DNA from 3 places in the Actinoplanes sp. NPDC049118 genome. Region 2 is predicted to be linked to each of the others. Evidence: riboswitches for the same ligand, from Rfam matches in the RefSeq annotation. Region 2 holds a riboswitch; each other region holds the start of a gene.

Region 1 (6,155 bases), on a different contig from region 2:
CCGGCTGTGGCGTTCACTTGGCCACCACGACCGGCACGGCCGCTTCCACATCGACGGCGTCACGGGCCCCGACGAGTACACGGCCGTGGTGGACGACAACATCTACACCAACCTGATGGCGCAGCAGAACATGTTCGCCGCGGCGGACGCGGCCAAGCGGCATCCCGACCTCGCCCGCAGGCTGGGCGTGGACGGCGAGGAGTCGGCGTCGTGGCGGGACGCGGCGGCATCCGTGCACATCCCGTACGACCGGGAGCTCGGGGTGCACCAGCAGTCGGAGGGCTTCACCCGGCTGCAGGAGTGGGACTTCGAGAACACCCCGCCGGAGGCGTACCCGCTGCTGCTGAACTACCCGTACTTCGACCTGTACCGCAAGCAGGTGGTCAAGCAGGCCGACCTGGTCATGGCGATGTACGTGCGCGGCGACGCCTTCACGCCGGAGGAGAAGGCCCGCAACTTCGCCTACTACGACTCGCGTACCGTGCGGGACTCGTCGCTGTCGGCGTGCATCCAGGCCGTCATGGCGGCGGAGGTTGGTCACCTCGAGCTGGCACACGACTACCTGGGCGAGGCCGCCCTGATGGACCTGCACGACCTGCATCAGAACGCCCGCGACGGCGTGCACGTGGCGTCGCTGGCCGGCTCCTGGATCGCACTGGTGGCGGGACTGGGCGGCATGCGGGACTCGGGCGGACAGCTGTCGTTCGCGCCGCGCCTGCCGAGCCGGATCAACGCCCTGGAGTTCTCGCTGCTCTGGCGCGGCCTGCGGCTGCGGGTGGAGGTGACGGCCGACGAGGTCACCTACTCGTTGCGCAACGGCGGCGGCTCGGCCCGGTTGGACCTCCTGCACCACGGCAAGGAGGTCACGATCACCCAGGTGAAGCCGGTCGTGCTCGGCATCCCGCCGGCGCCGCCGACCGACCTGCCGCCGACCCAGCCGGCCGGTCGTGCCCCGGTCCGCCGGGCCACCGGCAGCTGACCGACCCCGGCAACGAGAAAGCCCCCGTCCTCTCGCAGGGCGGGGGCTTTCTCATGGCTGGAGGATCAGAGCATCGACACGTGTACGTGGTCCGTGTGGTCGCTCGGGCCGGAGTACGACTTCCAGCCGGTCGCGGGGAACCAGATCTGCCTGTTCCAGATGACGTACAGGATGCCGAGCCGGTCGGCGTTGCGGACCAGGAACGCCATCAGGTTGTTGCCGTACTCCCGGGTGTCCCGGTTGTGCCAGGGCGCGAAGCCGCTTTTCTGCAGCGACCAGTCGCAGGCCCGGCCCTTCGGATGCTCGAACGGGCCCCCGTTGCGGTGGCAGCCGACGAACCGCTTGAAGTTCGCCTTCTTCACTTCCTTGTACATGTGGAAGGTCCGCGGGGTGACGCAGCCGCCGGTCGTCGGGTCGTTCACGCTGCACGACTCGGCGCCGAAGTCGCCGTCGGAGTTGCGCGGCGCCGCGGCGGCCACGGGCGAGTTGGCGAGCACGAAACCGCCGGTCACCGTGGTGCCGCCGACCTTCGCCAGGGCGTTCTCCGCCGACTCCTTCTGCTTCTTCATCAGGGCGAGGTTGCGCTGCTGGGCCTTGACCTCCTGGTCGAGGCGGGCCTTGGCCGCGCTGACCTGGTCGATGGCCTGGTAGAGCTCGTGCAGCTTGCCGTCGTTGAGGGCGCTGATCTCCTCGAGCGAGACCGCCTTCTTGAGGAAGCCCCGCGGGCCTTTGGCGTTCAGCAGGAAGCCCATGGTGGAGATGCCACCCCTGCGGTACTGCTGTGCCGCGACCGCGCCGACCTCGGGAAGCAGGGCGTCCCGGCGGGACTCGGCGTTCTTGACCTGGAGGGCCAGGCCGAGCTGCGTCTTGGTCGATTTCGCTACCGCCGACTTCGCCGCGACGAAACGCCGACCCGTGGAGTCGAGAACGTCGTTGAGAAGCGGATCGTCGTCGCCGTCATCGGCTGTCGACGACTTCTTGTCGTCGGGGTCGGCGCTGGCCGGAGCGGCGGGCACGAGAAGCATCGTGACCGCGACGAGCGGTGCCAGGGCGAGGACCAGCCACCGGCGGGGTCTTGCCGTCATTCAGAATCCTTCCGCGTGGCCGCCGACCGGGTTAGCTGACGGGTTCGGGACGGAAGCGATCCCTACCACGGTTAAGTGGATTCACCCCACTACTACGTGTGGTTCCCCGGCTCGCCTCGCGGCGATTAGGCGGTGGGCTGCCGGCACCTTGGGGGCGGTGCCTTCCTTGGCAGCAACCGGCGGCCAGCTTACCTGACATCGGGCCGTCTGCCAGTCTCCGCGAGGGCCAGAAAAGCGTTACCCCACAACGACTTTCCGTTACCTTTCGATGGAATGGCACGGGCCGTTAACCCATGGTGAGACATCGGTGTGAGTCGTTGCATTCCTTTCACGCCAGAATTACGCCGAGTGCTCGCATTGTTGCCCAGAGTGCGACACCTGTCGATTCTTAGCATCGATGGGTAGTGTTCGTCACGGTCTCAGAGCAGACCGCCGCCTAATCGCCGCAAGGCGAGCCGGGGAACCAACCGAGTAATGGGGTGAATCGGGTCCGCGCCGTAAGCGTGGACCGGTAGGGATCGCTTCCGTCCCGAACCCGTCAGCTAACCCGGTCGGCGGCCGACGGAAGGAAAGCACGTGAGGCTCAACCCTGTCCGCCGGCGATTAGCGACCGTGCTCGCGGCGCTCGTCGCCACCTCGGGGCTGGCGCTCGTCGCCCCGTCCCCCGCCTCCGCCGCCCCTCGTCCGCTCGCCGCGCCGGGTGATTCCGGCGACGACGGCGAGGGTGGCTCCAAGTCCCTGGTCCAGCAGCTCGAGGCGGCGTCCCGGGGCTTCGTCGAGGCCAAGGAGGCCCTGGTCCGCTCCAAGAAGCGCCAGCAGCAGTTGATCGACAAGCTCAAGGAGATCGACACCGAGCTCGGCCCCAGGCAGGCGGCGCTGGACGACATCGTCCAGCAGTCGTATCGCGTCGGGCGGCTCGGGCCGATGACCGCCCTGCTCACCGCCGACTCCACCGGCAGCATGCTGGACCGCGCGGAGATCCTCGAGACGGTCGCCGTCAAGCAGGACCGCGCGGTGCGTGACCTCAAGGACTCCCGGAGCCGGCAGGAGCGGGCGAAGACCGCGATCGACGCCGAGATCCGCGACCAGCAGCGCCAGCTCGACATCATGGCCAAGCGCAAGGCGCAGGCGGAGGGCGCGCTCAAGGCGGCCAACGCGGCGAACGGCGTCGACGAATCGTCGAGCGGCGCCGAGTCCAGCGGTGGGGGTTCCAGCGGCGGCGGCAGCAGCCTGAAGGCCGCGGCCGCGCCGCGCAACTCCGACGGCTCGCTGCCGAACCAGTCCTGCAGCGTCAACGACCCGACGACGTCCGGCTGCATCACGGGGCGCACCCTGCACGCGATGAAGGAGGCGCAGAAGGACGGCTTCACCCGCTTCGTCTCGTGCTTCCGCGAGCAGAACAGCGGCGAGCACCCACAGGGCAAGGCCTGCGACTTCGCCGCCGACAAGAAAGGCTTCGGCGGCGTCGCGACCGGCAGCAGCAGGACATACGGCGACAGGCTGTCGAACTACTTCATCAACAACGCCGGCGGGCTCGGCGTGCTCTACGTGATCTGGTTCAAGCGGATCTGGCTGCCCAGCAGCGGCTGGAAGGCGTACTCCCGGGGCAACGGCGACCCCTCGAGTGATCACACCAACCACGTGCATCTGTCGATGCGCTAGCCGGCAGGGGTGCGGGGCCTACCGCTTGACGTAGGCCTCGTACTCCTTCAGCACGTCCTCGGTCCGGCCGTCCGCCCGGATCTGCCCCGACTCGAGCCAGATGCTGCGCTCGCAGGTGTCCCGGATCGACTGCTCGCTGTGGCTGACCAGGAAGACCGTGCCGGCCTCGGCGCGCAGGTCGCGGACCCGCTGCTCGCTGCGCCGGCGGAACTTCGCGTCGCCGGTGGCCAGCGCCTCGTCGATCAGCAGCACGTCGTGCTTCTTCGCCGCCGCGATGGAGAACCGCAGCCGCGCCGACATGCCGGACGAGTAGGTGCGCATCGGCAGCGAGCTGAAGTCGCCGCGCTCGTTGATCCCGGAGAACTCGATGATGTCCTTCACCTGGGACTTCACCTGCGCCGGAGACATGCCCATCGCCAGGCAGCCAAGCACGACGTTCCGCTCGCCCGGCAGGTCGTTCATCAGGGCCGCGTTGACGCCGAGCAGCGACGGCTGCCCGGCCGCGTAGATCGCGCCCCGCTCGACCGGGAGCAGCCCGGCGATCGCCCGCAGCAGGGTCGACTTGCCGGAGCCGTTGGTGCCGATCAGGCCGACGGCCTCGCCCTTGTAGGCGACGAAGCTGACGCCCTTGATCGCGTGCACCTCGCGCAGCGTGGCCGGCTTGGCGCCGGTGACGATCCGCTTGAAGCTCGACAGCGGGCTGCCCGTTCCGGGCGTCGCGGACTGGTGTACCCGGTAGACCACGTGTGCGTCGTCGACGATGACCGTCGGTTCGCGCCGGTCGGTGCTGGAGCCGTCAGCCACGGCCGTACCCCTTCTCTCCGCGCCAGAAGTAGACATAACCACCGAGCCCGACCAGGAGCGTCCAGGCGATCGCCTGGGCCCACAGCAGCGGGGCCGACGCCGACAGCGGGACGTCCTCCATCAGCGCGTGCCGCATGAGGTCGATGAAGATCAGCATCGGGTTCGCCTCGACCACGGCCAGCTTCCAGCCGCTCAGGTGGTCGGAGAAGAGCGTGACCGGGTAGAGCACGGCGGAGCCGTAAAGCCAGATCCGCATGATGAACGGCACCAGCTGCTTGAAGTCGGCGACCTTGGAGCCCAGCCGGGCCGTCGCCATCGCGAGGCCGCCGTTGAAGATCGTCTGGAGCAGGAAGATCGGGAGGATCAGCAGCCACTGCCAGGTGATCGGCTCGCCGGAGACCAGCACGATGGCCATGAGCACGACCATCGAGGCCATCATGTTGCGAATCTCGACCATGGTGATGGCGAGCGGCAGGCTGGCCCGGGGGAAGTGCAGGGCCCGGATCAGGCCCATGTTGGCGCTGATCGCCTGGATGCCGCCCTGCACCACGGATTGGGTGAATCCGAAGATGAAGACGCCGGTGCACAGGTAGGCGATGAAGTTGTCGACGCCTCTCTGTGCGTCCAGGACCACGCCGAAGATCACGTAGTAGACGGCCGCGTTGATCAGCGGTGTCAGCACCTGCCAGAAGACGCCGAGCTTGGTGCGGCCCAGCGTCGAGGAGACCTTGGCGTTCGCGTACGACGCGATGAAGTGCCGGTAGGACCAGAGTTGCCGCGAATAGTCCGGCAGGCTGGGCAGCTTGCCGGCGGCGCTCAGGCCGTGCCTGCGGGCCAGCTCCTTGAGCGTGAGGCCGGTTTCGGAATCGGCGACCGCCGTAGGGGGCATGGGGTGGCGCTCCGATCTGGTCGGTCCGATAGGGGCCGAGGACCTGGTTGATTCGTCCGGGGACACAGGTACAAGTGTGCGCGATGAAACGGCGTCGTATCGACGCTGACCCGAAAGTATCCGAACGAGCGCCGGAACGCAACCGTTGCGTCCTCGCGTATAGTGAGACCGTGGCAACAGCGAAACGTGCACCCGCCGGAGCGGCGGTGCTCCGCGGGGACATCACCGCGGCCATCCGGAATGCGGTAATGAACGAGCTGGCCGAGGTCGGCTACGGGCGGCTCTCCATCGAGGCAGTGGCCCGCCGTGCCGGTGTCGGCAAGACGGCGATCTACCGCCGGTGGAGCAACAAGCTCGAAATGGTACTCGAGATAGTGTCCGCGGTGGCGGAGCGTAGCGTGCCGATGCCCGACACCGGAAGCTTCGCGGGCGATCTGCGACTGCTGATGTTCATCGTCAGCAAGGCCCTGGGGCACCGCATCGCGTCGCAGATCATCCCCGACCTGATGGCCGAGGCGGCGCGCAACCCGAAGATCGCCGAGACGCTGCAGGGTGCGCTGCGCACCCATCAGCAGGCCGTCGGCGAGAAGATCGTCGGCCAGGCCGTCACCCGCGGGGAACTGCCCGCGGGCACCGACGCCGACCTGGCGGTCGATCTGATGCTCGGTCCGCTGTACTGGCGGCTGGCGGTCTCCCGCACCCCGATCGACGACGACTACCTGGAGAAGCTCAGCGC
Region 2 (6,155 bases):
GTGGTCGCCGGTCAGGGCGGTCAGCGCGCCGCCCGCGACGGTCATCCAGGCGCCCAGGCGGGCCAGCGGGCGGAACCCGTCGTCGGATCCGCGCCGCACGGCGACGGCCAGCAGGAGCGACCCGCCCACCATGGCCGCGCCGGCGAGGGTGTGCGGGAACGCGGCCAGGTTGACCTTGTTGAGCAGCAGGGCGCCGAAGTCGTCGAGGCGGGCGCGGCCGGTGACCGGGTCCAGCGAGTAGGCGACCGGGTTCTGCATGAACGAGTTCGCGGCCAGGATGATGAACGCGGACAGCACGGTGCCGACGGCGACCACCACGATCGTGGCCGCGTGCAGCGCCCGCGGCAGCCGGTCCCAGCCGAAGTACCACAGGGCCAGGAACGTGGCCTCGAGGAAGAACGCGAGCATGCCCTCGACGGCGAGCGTCGGGCCGAACACGTCGCCGTAGAAGCGGGCGAAGTTGCTCCAGCCCATGCCGAACTGGAACTCCTGCACGAGCCCGGTGACGACGCCGACGGCGAACGTGACGATGAGCAGCCCGCCGACGAACTTCGTCAGCCGCAGGTAGTTCTCCCGGCCGGTGCGCAGCCAGGCGATCTCCAGGCCCGCGGCGGCGCCGGCCAGGCTGATCGACAGCGGCACGAAGAAGTAGTGGTAGATCGTCACCACCGCGAACTGCAGCCGGGTCAGGTCGAGCACGTCCATGGTCATCCCCTCTACGACATTGCGTAGTAGATACTACGCATCGTAGTACGACGCTGTGCAGTAGAGTGGCACCCATGGCATTGGGGGACCTCGAACGCGAGGTCATGACGCAGTTGTGGGACGCCGGCGAGCCGCTGACCGTGCGCCAGGTGCACGACGGGCTGAGCCGCGACCGCGATCTGGCGTACACGACGGTGATGACCGTGCTGGACCGGCTCGCCAAGAAGGGCGTCGTCACGCAGCAGCGCGCCGACCGCGCCTACCGTTACGCGCCCGCGCAGAGCCGCGAGGAGATGACGGCCGCCCTGATGCTCGACGCGCTGCGCGCCGCGCCCGACGGCGTCCGCGACGCGGCGCTTGCACACTTCGTCGGCCGCATCGACCCGTCCGCACTCACCGCCGCGATCGAGTCGGCGCGGAAGGACCCGGGCGTCGCGCCGTGACCGCGCTGCTGCTCGGCGCGCTGGGGCTGACGCTGTCGCTTGTCGTGCCGGGCGTCCTCGCCCGGGCCCGCTGGACCGACCGGGCGCCGGCCGCCGCCGTGCTGCTCTGGCAGAGCATCACCCTCGCCGGTGTGCTCTGCGCGCTCGGCGTCGTGCTGGCCGCGCCGCAGGAGCTGGTCGGCGCGCTGGGCTCCGGCCGGCCGGTGGGCGCTGCCGCACTGATCGGCGCCCTCGCCGTCGCCGGGCTGATCATCCTGCGGCTGGTGGTCTCGCTGTTCCGGGTCGGCATCCGCTCGCGGGCCCGCCGCGCCCGGCACCGGATGCTTGTCGACCTGCTGGACAGCGCGGAGCGCCACGGCGAGCTGCCGGTCGAGGTGCCCGCCGGGCTGCGGGTGCTGAACGGGCCGCTGCCGTTCGCGTACTGCCTGCCGGGGCGCTCGTCGCGGGTGGTGCTCAGCAGCGGAGCGCTGCGGATCCTGGACGCCGCCCAGGTGGGCGTGGTGATCGCGCACGAGCAGGCGCACCTGCGGCACCGCCACGACGTGGTGATGGAGTCGTTCACTGCGTTCTACCGCTCGGTGCCCCGCCCGCTGCGCAGCCGCGCGCCGCTCGACGCCGTACACCTGCTGTTGGAGATGGTCGCGGACGACGCGGCCCGGCGGCGCGGCGGCGCGGCCCCGCTGCGCACGGCCCTCGCGCTGCTCGGCGACGCGGTCAGCCCCGACACGCCGGCCGAGGTCGGCGGGGCCGAGGCGGACCGCCGGCGCCGGCTGGACCGGCTGGCGGGCGCCGACCCCCGGTCCGCCGGCCTGGCCGTCGCGGCGGCCACCGGCGCGGCCGGGCTGCTGGTGTTACCGACAGTGATCCTGGTGGTGCCGTGGTTGGATCGGGCACTCTCGGCGTGGCCGCTTTAAGTCTGCATTAATTACGTTCGGTCACTGGGTGTTATGCGCTGTGTGCCCTGGTAACGCAGGGTTCTCTTCCGAATTGATCGGGAGTACGGTGGTGCCCGGCTCGGCAGTCCCCCCTCGTCCGAACCCGGGCGAACTGACGAGCCACGCCTAATCGTGTGATACGAGCCGGGGACCCAGGAAACCGGGGTCAAGCCACAGCGACATCGTGGCCGGGCGTCTTCCCGCCCGAACCCGTCAGCTAACCCGGTCGGCGTTGTGGGAAGAAAGGACACTGCACCTACGTGAAACGGATTGAGGCGCGACGCGCCGCAATTCTGCGCAGCGTCGCCTGCGCCGTCGCCGCGGTCGGAATTCTTCTCGCTCCCGGGGTGGCGCACGCGACGCCGTCCCCGTCGAGCATCGAAAAGCAGATCGACGAGCAGTGGAACAAGCTCGAACCGGTCATCGAGCAGTACAACAACGTGCACAACCAGCTGCTCAAGAACCGGGCTCAGCTCAAGAAGATCGACAAGCGGCTCGCTCCGCTGGAGCTGCAGGTCAATCTCGCCATGTCGCAGGTGGGCAACATGGCGGGGCAGGCATACATGCAGGGTTCGCCCAACGCGGTGAAGGCCATGATCGTCAGTGGCTCGCCGACCGGCCTGACCGAGAAACTCACGTTCCTCGACCAGCTCAGCCGGCACCAGCGCGAGTCGGTCGCCGACGTGGCGAAGCTGCGCGACAAGCTCGCGGCCGACAAGCGTGATCTGGACACCCTCACCGATGCTGTCGCGGCGCGCGACAAGCTGCTGGGGCAGCAGAAGAAGGACATCCAGAAGAAGGTCGACGAGCTGCAGAAGCTGCGGATCAAGGCGTACGGCGCGAGCGGCGGCTCCGACGGCGCGTTCCGCACGGGCCCGTGCCCGGTCGACTACAACAACGACAAGGGCGGGCGCGCGGCGCAGCGGGCGTGCGACCTCATCGGCAAGCCGTACGTCTTCGGCGCCGAGGGTCCGGGCGGTTACGACTGCTCCGGCCTCACCAAGGTGGCGTGGGCGGCCGTCGGGGTGCACCTGGAGCACTACACGGGTGACCAGATCCGGACGGGCAGGTCGATCAGCCGCAGCGAGCTGCAGCCGGGCGACCTGGTCTTCTACGGAAGCCCCGTGCACCACGTGGGCATCTATGTCGGTGGCAACACGATGGTCCACGCGCCACACACCGGTGACCACGTCCGGATGGCCTCGATCGACCGTGGCGGTGCCATCACCGGCATTCGCCGGCCGGGCTGACCGAGGCACGCACCACATCGGAGAAGCCGCCACGCCAGTGGCGGCTTCTCTGTATCAGAATGGCCGGATGCTTCCCGCCGTCTTCACCCGCAACGTCGCCACCGCCTGGGGCGAGGCCGGCCGCGAATGGCTGGCCGGCCTGCCGGCGCTTGTCGACTCCGTGGCCCGGGACTGGCGGCTGACCGTCGGCACGCCGTACCCGCTGAGCTTCAACTGGGTGGCGCCCGTGCGCCGGGCCGACGGCTCGCCCGCGGTGCTCAAGCTCGGCGTGCCGACGGCCGCCCACCTGGCGCAGGAGGCCGATGCGCTGTCGTTCTTCGCCGGCGCCGGCGCCGGCGCGGCCGGGCTGCTGGACCGCGACGCGGGCCGCGGCGCCCTGCTGATCGAGCGGGTGGAGCCCGGGCACACGCTGCGCACCCTGGTGCGCGAGCAGGACGAGCGGGCGACGGCCGTCCTGGTCGCCATGATGCGGCGCCTGCACCGGCCCGCGCCGCCGGGGCTGGCGTGCGCGGAGCTCACCACGTACGCGGAGGGCTTCGCCGCGCACCTGCGGCGTTACCCGGGCGACGACCCGATTCCGCGTCGCCTGGTCGAGCGGGCCGCCGGGCTCTTCGACGAGTTGTGCGCCTCCGCGCCGCGGCGCGTCGTCCTGCACGGCGACCTGCACCACGAGAACGTGCTGGCCGGTACCCGGGAGCCGTGGCTGGCCATCGACCCGCACGGCCTGCTCGGCGACCCGGGCTACGAGGTCGGCGCCGTGCTCTACAACCCCTTCGACGGCGACGAGCCCGTGCTCGACCTGCTGCCGGCGCGGATCGAGCAGTTCGCCGACGGCCTCGACATGGACATCGACCGGGTGGTCGCGTGGGGCTTCGTGCAGGCCGTGCTGTCGGAGGTCTGGTCGAGCGACGGCGACGGCGACGGCGACGGCGGCGCCGCGACGCCCGGCCAGGCCCTCGACGTCGCGCTCACTCTGGCGCCGCGCCTGCGCTGACCAGGCGTAGCAGGCGCACGAGTTCCCCGCGTTCCGTGGCCGACAGCGGCGCGAGCAGCTCGTCCTGGATCTGTTCGGCCCGCTCGGCCAGGGCCCGCGCGCGCCGGCGGCCCTGCGGGGTCACCGTGACGATGTTGCGGCGCCGGTCCGCCGGGTCCGGCCGGCGCTGCACGTAGCCGTCCTCCGCCAGCTCGTTGAGCGCCGCGACCATGTCGCTGAAGTGGATCTCCGTACGCCGCCCCAGGTCCGCCTGGCTGGCCGGGCCGTCGTCGATCAGCGTGGTCAGCAGCCGGTAGTGGTAGCCGCGTGCGCCGATCTCGGCGAAGCGCTCGGTGACGAGGCGGTGTGCCAGCGCCGCGGTCCGGGTCAGCAGCCGGCTCGGGAGGTCGTCCATGTGTGCAGGCTAACATTTGCCACCCTAACGTTAGTCGGCCTAACGTTAGTCATATGAACGATATTCACCCCTTCCGGGTACACGTGCCGCAGTCCGATCTCGACGACCTGGCCGACCGCCTCGCCCGCACCCGCTGGCCCGACGAACTGCCCGGTGCGGGCTGGGACTACGGGATCCCGCTGTCCCGGGTCCGCGACCTGGCCGAGCGCTGGCGCACCGGCTACGACTGGCGCGCGCACGAGGCGGCGCTCAACGGGTACCCGCAGTTCGTCACCGAGATCGACGGGCAGCGGGTGCACTTCCTGCACGTCCGGTCCGCGAACCCGGCCGCGCTGCCACTCGTGCTCGTGCACGGCTGGCCCGGCTCGGTGCTGGAGTTCCTCGACATGGTCGAGCCGCTGACCGGCCACTTCCACCTGGTGATCCCGTCGATTCCGGGCTTCGGCTTCTCCGGGCCGACCGCGGAACGCGGCTGGGACCAGCAGCGGATCGCCCGGGCGTTCGCCGAGCTGATGACCCGGCTGGGCTACCCGCGGTTCGGCGCGCAGGGCGGCGACTGGGGCTCCGGCATCGCCCGCGCGCTGGGTGCCGTCGCGCCCGAGCGGGTCGTCGGCGTGCACGTCAACTACCTGCCGACGCCCGGCCCGTCCGCCGGGCTGTCCGGCACCGACCGGGAGCGCGCCGAGCGGACCGCGGCCTTCGCCGCGAACCGGCCCGGCTATCAGGTGCTTCAGGCGACCAGGCCGCAGACCATCTCGTACGCGCTCACGGACTCGCCCGTCGGCCAGCTCGCCTGGATCGCGGAGAAGTTCACCGAGTGGGCCGACCCGGCGTCGACCATCGGCGACGACGTGCTGCTCACCGACGTGTCGATCTACTGGTTCACCCGCACGGCCGGCTCGTCGGCCCGGCTGGCGAAGGAGAGCGGATACGGCGCGTCCTGCCCGGTGCCGATGGGGGTGGCCGTGCTGCCGCACGACATCGTGCAGTCGGTGCGCCCGCTGGCCGAGCGCGGCCACGACATCCGGCACTGGAGCGAGCTGCCGCGCGGCGGCCACTTCGCCGCCCTGGAGGTGCCCGGTGACCTGGCCGCCGACGTCATCGCGTTCTTCGCCGGCCTGGCGCCGCGGGCCGCCTGATCAGGCGGACGGCGGCCGGCCGTGGCGGCTCTGGTGGCGGCGGGCCTTCATCCGGTTGCCGCAGCTGGCCATGGAGCACCACCGGGCGGTGCCGGCCCGGCTGTGGTCGACGAGGAAGAGCCGGCACTCCGCGTTCGCGCATGGCCGGAGCCGGCCGGGATGCTCCTCCCGCAGGCGCGCCCAGGCGAGGGTCACCCGCACGGCGAGAAGTCGGTCGGGCGGGGCGGCCAGCCGCCAGTGCAGCCCGTCGTCGAGTTCGGGGTATTGGTGCACGCCGTCGAGCAGCGGCGCGAGC
Region 3 (6,155 bases), on a different contig from region 2:
GGCTGCGCGACGAAGAGGCTCAGCGAACCGACCGAGGTGCGCTGCACGTCGAGCGGGAACGAGACGATGCCGTGCACCCCCTCGGCGCGGGCGCACTCGGCGAGCTCGGGCCAGCGCGGGTCGGACTGCAGGTCGCCCGCGGTGACCAGCACGCGGTTGCGGGCGGCCTCGAGGCCGGGGCCGTGTCCGGTGCCGTACTGCCGGTCGTCCAGGGCCTTCGCCCGGGCCCCGGAGGCGGCCAGCACGGGCGGACCGCCCTCGCCGATCAGCGCCACCGAGCAGCGCAGCACCCCCGGCACCGCGCCGGCCACGAAGGCGGCGAGGCGGTACAGGGCCTGCGGCACGTCGTCGGCGCCGAGCATGCGCACGGACAGCTCGTGCAGCAGCCCGGCCAGCTCAACCGGGTGCGGGCCGGCGGCCAGGCCGTCACCCGGCCGGACGGCCGGGACTCCGTGGTCACCGCCGGCGCCCCGGTCCGCCGCGATGACCTCGCCGTTCACCGCACGGCCCACCGCGACCGCCCCGATACCGCGGTCGTTCACGGCGCCCGGTTCCGGCGCCACGCCACGGCCCGCCGCGACGACGGTCGCCGTGGCCACCGCCAGCTCGCCGGCCACGCTCTCGGCGGCCGGCAGGGACTTGGTGGGCAGGGGCACGCGACCACGACCCACGGCGCGGGTCTGGCCGACGGTGACGGAATTTCCCGGGGTGCCGGAGGCCGGCGGGACACGGCGCGAGACGAGCCGTCCGGAGCTCCGTTGCGGGGCTGACATTTGCCCGATATTGCCATGCGCATCGGCGAACACGAAAGTCGTGTCCACTACCGGGTGCCTATCGGGGCGACACCGTCCGCTTCCCCGCGCAGCGCACCGGGAACGAATCCGGCACGGCCCCCGGGCCCGCCCCGAACCCGTCCAGCGCCGCGAGGACGGCCGCTGCCTGCGACTCGGCGACGGCTGCGCGTCGTCCCGGCGGCGCGCTGATCGACACGGTCCTGGTCCATGGAGATCGATTACCCGTGCCCCGCCGTCACGAACCCCCGCGGGCAGACAAATGCGCCGCCCCCGGAACCCAGGAGCGGCGCAGATGAAGATGCCGGTGCGCAGGTCGCCTCTCGGCGAAAGGCTCAACGCGGCTCCAGCCGAACGGTATTCCGCGAAGGCTAAGGGTGAGGCCCGGGGACACTGATCGCACCGACATCCAACCCAACCGTCGGCGGGGTACCGGGATTCCGGTAGCGCTTGTGACCCAGACCACACCCGCCGCCCGCGATCCGCTCAGAAGTCCTGGGTGAGCCGGGACGGATCGATCTCGCGGCCGGGATGCCGGGCCAGATACTCGGTCTCGAGCTCGGCCGTGCGCCGCAGATGCGTCGCGAGCGCCGCCTCGGGGGCGTGCCGCAGCGCGTCGAGCCGGGTCCGGTGCAGACTCGCCAGCTCGCGCAGCAGGTCGTCGTCTGCCAGACCCGCGGGAGCGATGCCGGTTTCGAAGACGACGAGCTCGTCGTCCCCGGGGCCGAGCCGGGCGTCGGTCATGACTCCACCTCCTTGTGCCTAACGCAACGGTTGCCCGAGCTCCCTGCCGCCAAACCCACGCCGGTACGCTGAGCGACATGAAAGGGCTGTGGACCCCCGCGTGGATCGCGCGCCACGTCCTCGCCCTGGTGCTCGTGGCCGGATTCCTGGGCCTGGGCTGGTGGCAGTTCAGCCGGGCCACCGGCGGCAACACGCTCAGCTGGGGCTACACCTTCGAGTGGCCGGTGTTCGCCGCGTTCGTCGTCTTCCTGTGGTTCCGCGAGGTCCAGCAGGAGCGCCGCGCGGGACGCGCGCCCGCGCAGGACGCCGAGGAGCCGGAGCAGCCCGCGCAGGGCGAGCCCCCGGTGGCGGTACGCCGCCCGGTCCGGGTGCCCGTGGCCTCCGCGGCACCCGCCGACGACGACCCCGAGCTGGCGGCGTACAACGACTACCTGAGCTGGCTGGCCGCCCACCCGGGTGCCCGGCCCGGCGACTACCCCGGACGCCGCACCAAGACCAGTTGAACCAAAGGACGTGGATCGTGCAGGGAGCCCTCACCCGCTACCGGATCATCGCCTGGATCGTCGGCGTGGTCCTCATCGTGCTCGTCGTGATCGGCATGCCGCTGAAGTACCTCGGGGACGACGACACGGTGGTGGCCGCGGTCGGGCCGTTCCACGGCTTCCTCTACATGCTCTATCTGGTCGCCACGTTCGACCTGAGCCGCCGCGCGGGCTGGCCGCTCGGCCGGATGCTGCTCGTGATGCTGGCCGGCACCGTCCCGTTCTTCTCCTTCTGGGCGGAACGGGTCGTCACGCACAAGTGGGCCGTCGAGGTCCCGGACGCCCCGCCGGCTATGGCAGAGTAGGCGAAAGTAACGCTTCGAATCGGCCTTGTCGCCGCCCGCTATCGGGATCATTCCGATATTAGTGATTATTGGCGCAAGTCACTCTTCCGGCTCTTGTGTTAATGCCGAGCGCCGATAAGTTAATGCGGTTGGTCCGGTCCGCAGCCACACCCCTCGGTGGCGCCGGCCAGCGCCGTCGAATCCTCGCCGGCGGAATGGGACGGCCCCGATCCCCCAGGGTCACCCTTCCGCCACGACGAACCGGGGAACCACCGAGCAGCATCGGGGTGAATCCGCGCCAGCGGTAGGGCCTTCTTCCCGCCCGAATCCGTCAGCTAACCCGGTAGGCGGCCAAGCGGAAGAAAGGCCACGTACCGTTGCCACACGCCCGAACCAGGCTCCGCGCGCTGGCGGTCGCCGTCCTGGCGATCGCGATCTCCGGAACCTCGGCGACCGCCGCGCACGCGGAACCGTCGAAGAGTGAGCTCACCAAGAAGATCGACAAGGCGTCCGACCAGCTCGAGGACGTCGTCGAGTCGTACAACAAGATGAAGATCAGCCTGAAGAAGACGAAGGCTGACGAAAAGGAACTCATCGCGTCGCTCGGTCCCGCCAAGGAGGCCCTCGTGGCCGCCGGCGCGCAGATGAACACCATCGCCGCGTCGGCATACAAGTCCGGCAACGTCGGCACCATGAACGTCATGCTCGAAGGAGCGGACAACCTCATGGACCGGATGAGCATCCTCGAGCAGATCTCCCGCAGCCGCAGCCGGGACATCGCCAAGTACACCGCGACGACGCAGAACTTCGCCGAGCGTCAGGCCGCCCTCAAGGCGACACAGGACAAGCAGGCCGCCGAGGTCAAGGAGCTGTCCGACCGCAAGAAGAAGATCGAGGGCGACCTCAAGGAGCTGTACGCGATGCGTACGGCCGCGTACGGCTCGGCGACCGAGACCGGCAGCAGGTACACCGGCCCCATCCCGAAGATCTCGGGCTCGGCGGGCAAGGCGGTGACGTTCGCCTACAACGCCATCGGCGTCATGTACGACTATGGCGCCGACGGCCCGAACGGCTACGACTGCTCCGGCCTGACCTCCGCCGCCTGGCGGGCGGCCGGCAAGTCGCTGCCGCACAACGCCGCCGCGCAGTACAGCGCGACAAGCCGGATCAGCCGTTCCCAGCTCCAGCCGGGCGACCTGGTCTTCTATCGCAGCAACGGTCACGTCGGCATCTATGTCGGCGGCGGCCAGATCATCGACGCCTCCCGCGCGGGTCAGCCCGTGAAGAAGCGGTCGATCGACATCATGACGCCGAACGGCTACGGCCGGATCGGCTGAGTCAGGCACAAGCAGAAGGCCGGCGCCCCGTGGGGGCGCCGGCCTTCTTGTGATCGTGGGCGGTTCTGGGTTACGCGGCCTGCAGGCCCTCGGCCCGGGCCAGCTCGCGCAGCCGGCCGAGCGCCTGGATCTCGAGCTGGCGGATCCGCTCGCGGGAGAGCGAGAAGCGCGACGCCACCTCGGTCAGCGAGTGCTCGCGACCGTCCTCGAGGCCGTACCGGGCGCGCATGATGCCCGCCGACCGGTCGTCGAGGTGGTTCAGCAGGCCCTCGATGCGCTGACGCTCCAGCGCGGTCAGGACGATCTCCTCCGGCGACGGGGCGTCACTGTCGGCGACGAGGTCGCCGAGGTTCGTGTCGCCGTCGTCGCCCACCGGGGTGTCCAGCGACACGGTGTCCTGGGCCCAGCGGGTCAGTTCGGTGACGCGCTCCACCGTCACGCCCAGCGCCGCGGCGACCTGCGCGGGCTCCGGGTCGGCGCCGAGCTCGCGGACGAGCTGGCGGGTGACGTTGCGCATCCGGTTGACGTCCTCGACCAGGTGCACGGGCAGGCGCACGGTGCGCTCCTGCTGTGCGATCGCCCGGCTGATCGCCTGGCGGACCCACCACGTGGCGTAGGTCGAGAACTTGTAGCCGCGCTCGTAGTCGAACTTCTCGACGGCGCGCACGAGGCCCGTGTTGCCCTCCTGGATGAGGTCGAGCATCGGCATGCCCGAACGCACGTAGCGACGCGCGATCGACACGACGAGTCGCAGGTTCGCGCGGATGAAGAGGTCCTTCGCCCGCTTGCCCTCGGTGGCCAGTCGCTCCAGTTCCTCCCGGCTCACGCCGCGACGGACCTCGCCGGTGTCGAGCAGGTGCTCGGCGTAGAGCCCGGCCTCGATTGCCTTGGAGAGGTCGACCTCCCTGGCAGCATCCAACAGCGGCGTCCGGGAGATCTCGTGCAGGTAGACTCCGACGAGGTCGCGCTCCTCGGCGACCTGGTCGGTCCGCATCACGGTGTTTTTCTCCACGTTGCCCACGGTCCCCTCATTGCCTTCACTAACCCTGTTACGGGCAATACCTGCGTCCATCAGCCGTCCCCGTAACTTCCGCAGCTCGTGCATTGCGGTGCTGACACCTACATGAACAGAAGTCGGCGTGCACTGATTCCGGCTGGTGGTTCGAAAGTGTCACGAATGTCTGAGTGTCACCTGAGAGCCGCATGCATACTTACTGAGGAAGGCCCTCTCAGAGGCATTCGGAGCCGCACCCGGCGTGGATGCGTCGATATACGCATACCCTTGCGCCTACCTCATGACACCATCGGCCCCTCATTCGTCACAGCGACGGGCATCACGCGTCTCCCTGCGATGCTCGTCACTACCCAGTACGGCCGGGTAGCCAAATGGGTTCATCTCCAGCATCGACAGGTTGTCGCCGGGCCTGAAGCAAATGCACACGGCAAAAGATCCCGCCGCTGCTCGGACCGGGACCAACTGCCACGATGCGGCACGACAGGCTGCAGTTCACTAGCCCGCACGGGTGACCCACGCATGGATGACGGCCGTTCGGACGGGCCCGTTGCACCCTTCGGCCGATCCTCGCGACAGTGAGGGAAAACACACCGCTAACGTGCTCCCCATGGAGCGCAGCGTGCTGGTTACGGGTGGGACGGGTGGGCTCGGCGAGGCGGTCGTCGAGATACTGCGGGATCAGAACTGGCGGGTCGTCGCTCCCGTGCGTGCGGGCGCGGCCGGCCGGCTGCCGAAGGGTGCGGTCGGGGTCGAGGCCGACCTGAGCGAGCCCGCGGACGTGCGGGCGGCCGTGGCCGTCGCGGCGGGTGACCCGGACGCGCCGCTGCGCGCCGTGGTCAACCTGGTCGGCGGGTACGCGGGCGGCGGGCTCGTGCACGAGACGGCGATCGAGGACTTCGAGGCGATCATCCGGGCCAACCTGCGCCCGACCTACCTGGTGACAGCGGCGGCGCTGCCGCACCTGGTGGACGCCGGCGGCGGCTCGGTGGTGTGCGTGTCGTCGCGCGCGGCGGTGGCCCCCTTCCCCGGCGCGGCCGGTTACGCGACCGCCAAGGCCGCGGTGCTGGCCTTCGCCAACGCCGTCGCGGTCGAGTACCGAAAGAGCGGTGTGCGTTGCAACACAGTGCTGCCGAGCGTGATCGACACCCCGGCCAACCGGGCCGGCCAGCCGGACGCCGACTTCTCGCGCTGGGTGGCGCCGGCCGAGATCGCCCAGGTGATCGCCTTCCTGGCCGGCGACGGGTCGAAGCCGACCAGCGGCGCGACGATCCCCGTCTACGGCCGGGCCTAGAAGCCCTCGGCCAGCTGGTAGGTCAGCGCCGACGCGGCCGCGGCGAGCGTCGCCCCGGCCAGGATCAGCACGCGCGCATGTGACACGACCGCCGCGGCCGGGCCGCGGCGCTCGACGGGCACCCGCGCCGGCGGGACCGTCACGGCGGCCG

What was found. A riboswitch is a leader RNA that binds a small molecule or an ion and turns the genes downstream of it on or off. The one in region 2 is predicted to bind cyclic di-AMP.
Region 1: another riboswitch for cyclic di-AMP. It lies ahead of AB0B58_RS14235 (hypothetical protein); the one in region 2 lies ahead of AB0B58_RS02005 (NlpC/P60 family protein).
Region 3: another riboswitch for cyclic di-AMP. It lies ahead of AB0B58_RS28070 (NlpC/P60 family protein); the one in region 2 lies ahead of AB0B58_RS02005 (NlpC/P60 family protein).

The regions. Positions count from the first base shown of each region.
Region 1 is NZ_JBEZDY010000008.1:95,559-101,713, reverse strand. Features, by position in the region: gene AB0B58_RS14240 (glycoside hydrolase family 65 protein) at 1-979, shown strand, start outside; gene AB0B58_RS14235 (hypothetical protein) at 1,045-2,064, opposite strand; cyclic di-AMP (ydaO/yuaA leader) riboswitch at 2,068-2,206, opposite strand; cyclic di-AMP (ydaO/yuaA leader) riboswitch at 2,488-2,637, shown strand; gene AB0B58_RS14230 (hypothetical protein) at 2,641-3,726, shown strand; gene AB0B58_RS14225 (ABC transporter ATP-binding protein) at 3,745-4,530, opposite strand; gene AB0B58_RS14220 (ABC transporter permease) at 4,523-5,419, opposite strand; gene AB0B58_RS14215 (TetR/AcrR family transcriptional regulator) at 5,590-6,155, shown strand, end outside.
Region 2 is NZ_JBEZDY010000001.1:438,564-444,718, forward strand. Features, by position in the region: gene AB0B58_RS01990 (cytochrome ubiquinol oxidase subunit I) at 1-711, opposite strand, end outside; gene AB0B58_RS01995 (BlaI/MecI/CopY family transcriptional regulator) at 780-1,148, shown strand; gene AB0B58_RS02000 (M56 family metallopeptidase) at 1,145-2,062, shown strand; cyclic di-AMP (ydaO/yuaA leader) riboswitch at 2,197-2,330, shown strand; gene AB0B58_RS02005 (NlpC/P60 family protein) at 2,344-3,333, shown strand; gene AB0B58_RS02010 (aminoglycoside phosphotransferase family protein) at 3,401-4,327, shown strand; gene AB0B58_RS02015 (MarR family winged helix-turn-helix transcriptional regulator) at 4,302-4,721, opposite strand; gene AB0B58_RS02020 (epoxide hydrolase family protein) at 4,784-5,860, shown strand; gene AB0B58_RS02025 (CGNR zinc finger domain-containing protein) at 5,861-6,155, opposite strand, start outside.
Region 3 is NZ_JBEZDY010000019.1:100,664-106,818, forward strand. Features, by position in the region: gene AB0B58_RS28050 (ANTAR domain-containing protein) at 1-656, opposite strand, end outside; gene AB0B58_RS28055 (DUF6158 family protein) at 1,278-1,535, opposite strand; gene AB0B58_RS28060 (hypothetical protein) at 1,613-2,038, shown strand; gene AB0B58_RS28065 (DUF3817 domain-containing protein) at 2,056-2,382, shown strand; cyclic di-AMP (ydaO/yuaA leader) riboswitch at 2,593-2,726, shown strand; gene AB0B58_RS28070 (NlpC/P60 family protein) at 2,739-3,698, shown strand; gene AB0B58_RS28075 (sigma-70 family RNA polymerase sigma factor) at 3,769-4,770, opposite strand; gene AB0B58_RS28080 (SDR family NAD(P)-dependent oxidoreductase) at 5,321-6,004, shown strand; gene AB0B58_RS28085 (dTMP kinase) at 6,001-6,155, opposite strand, start outside.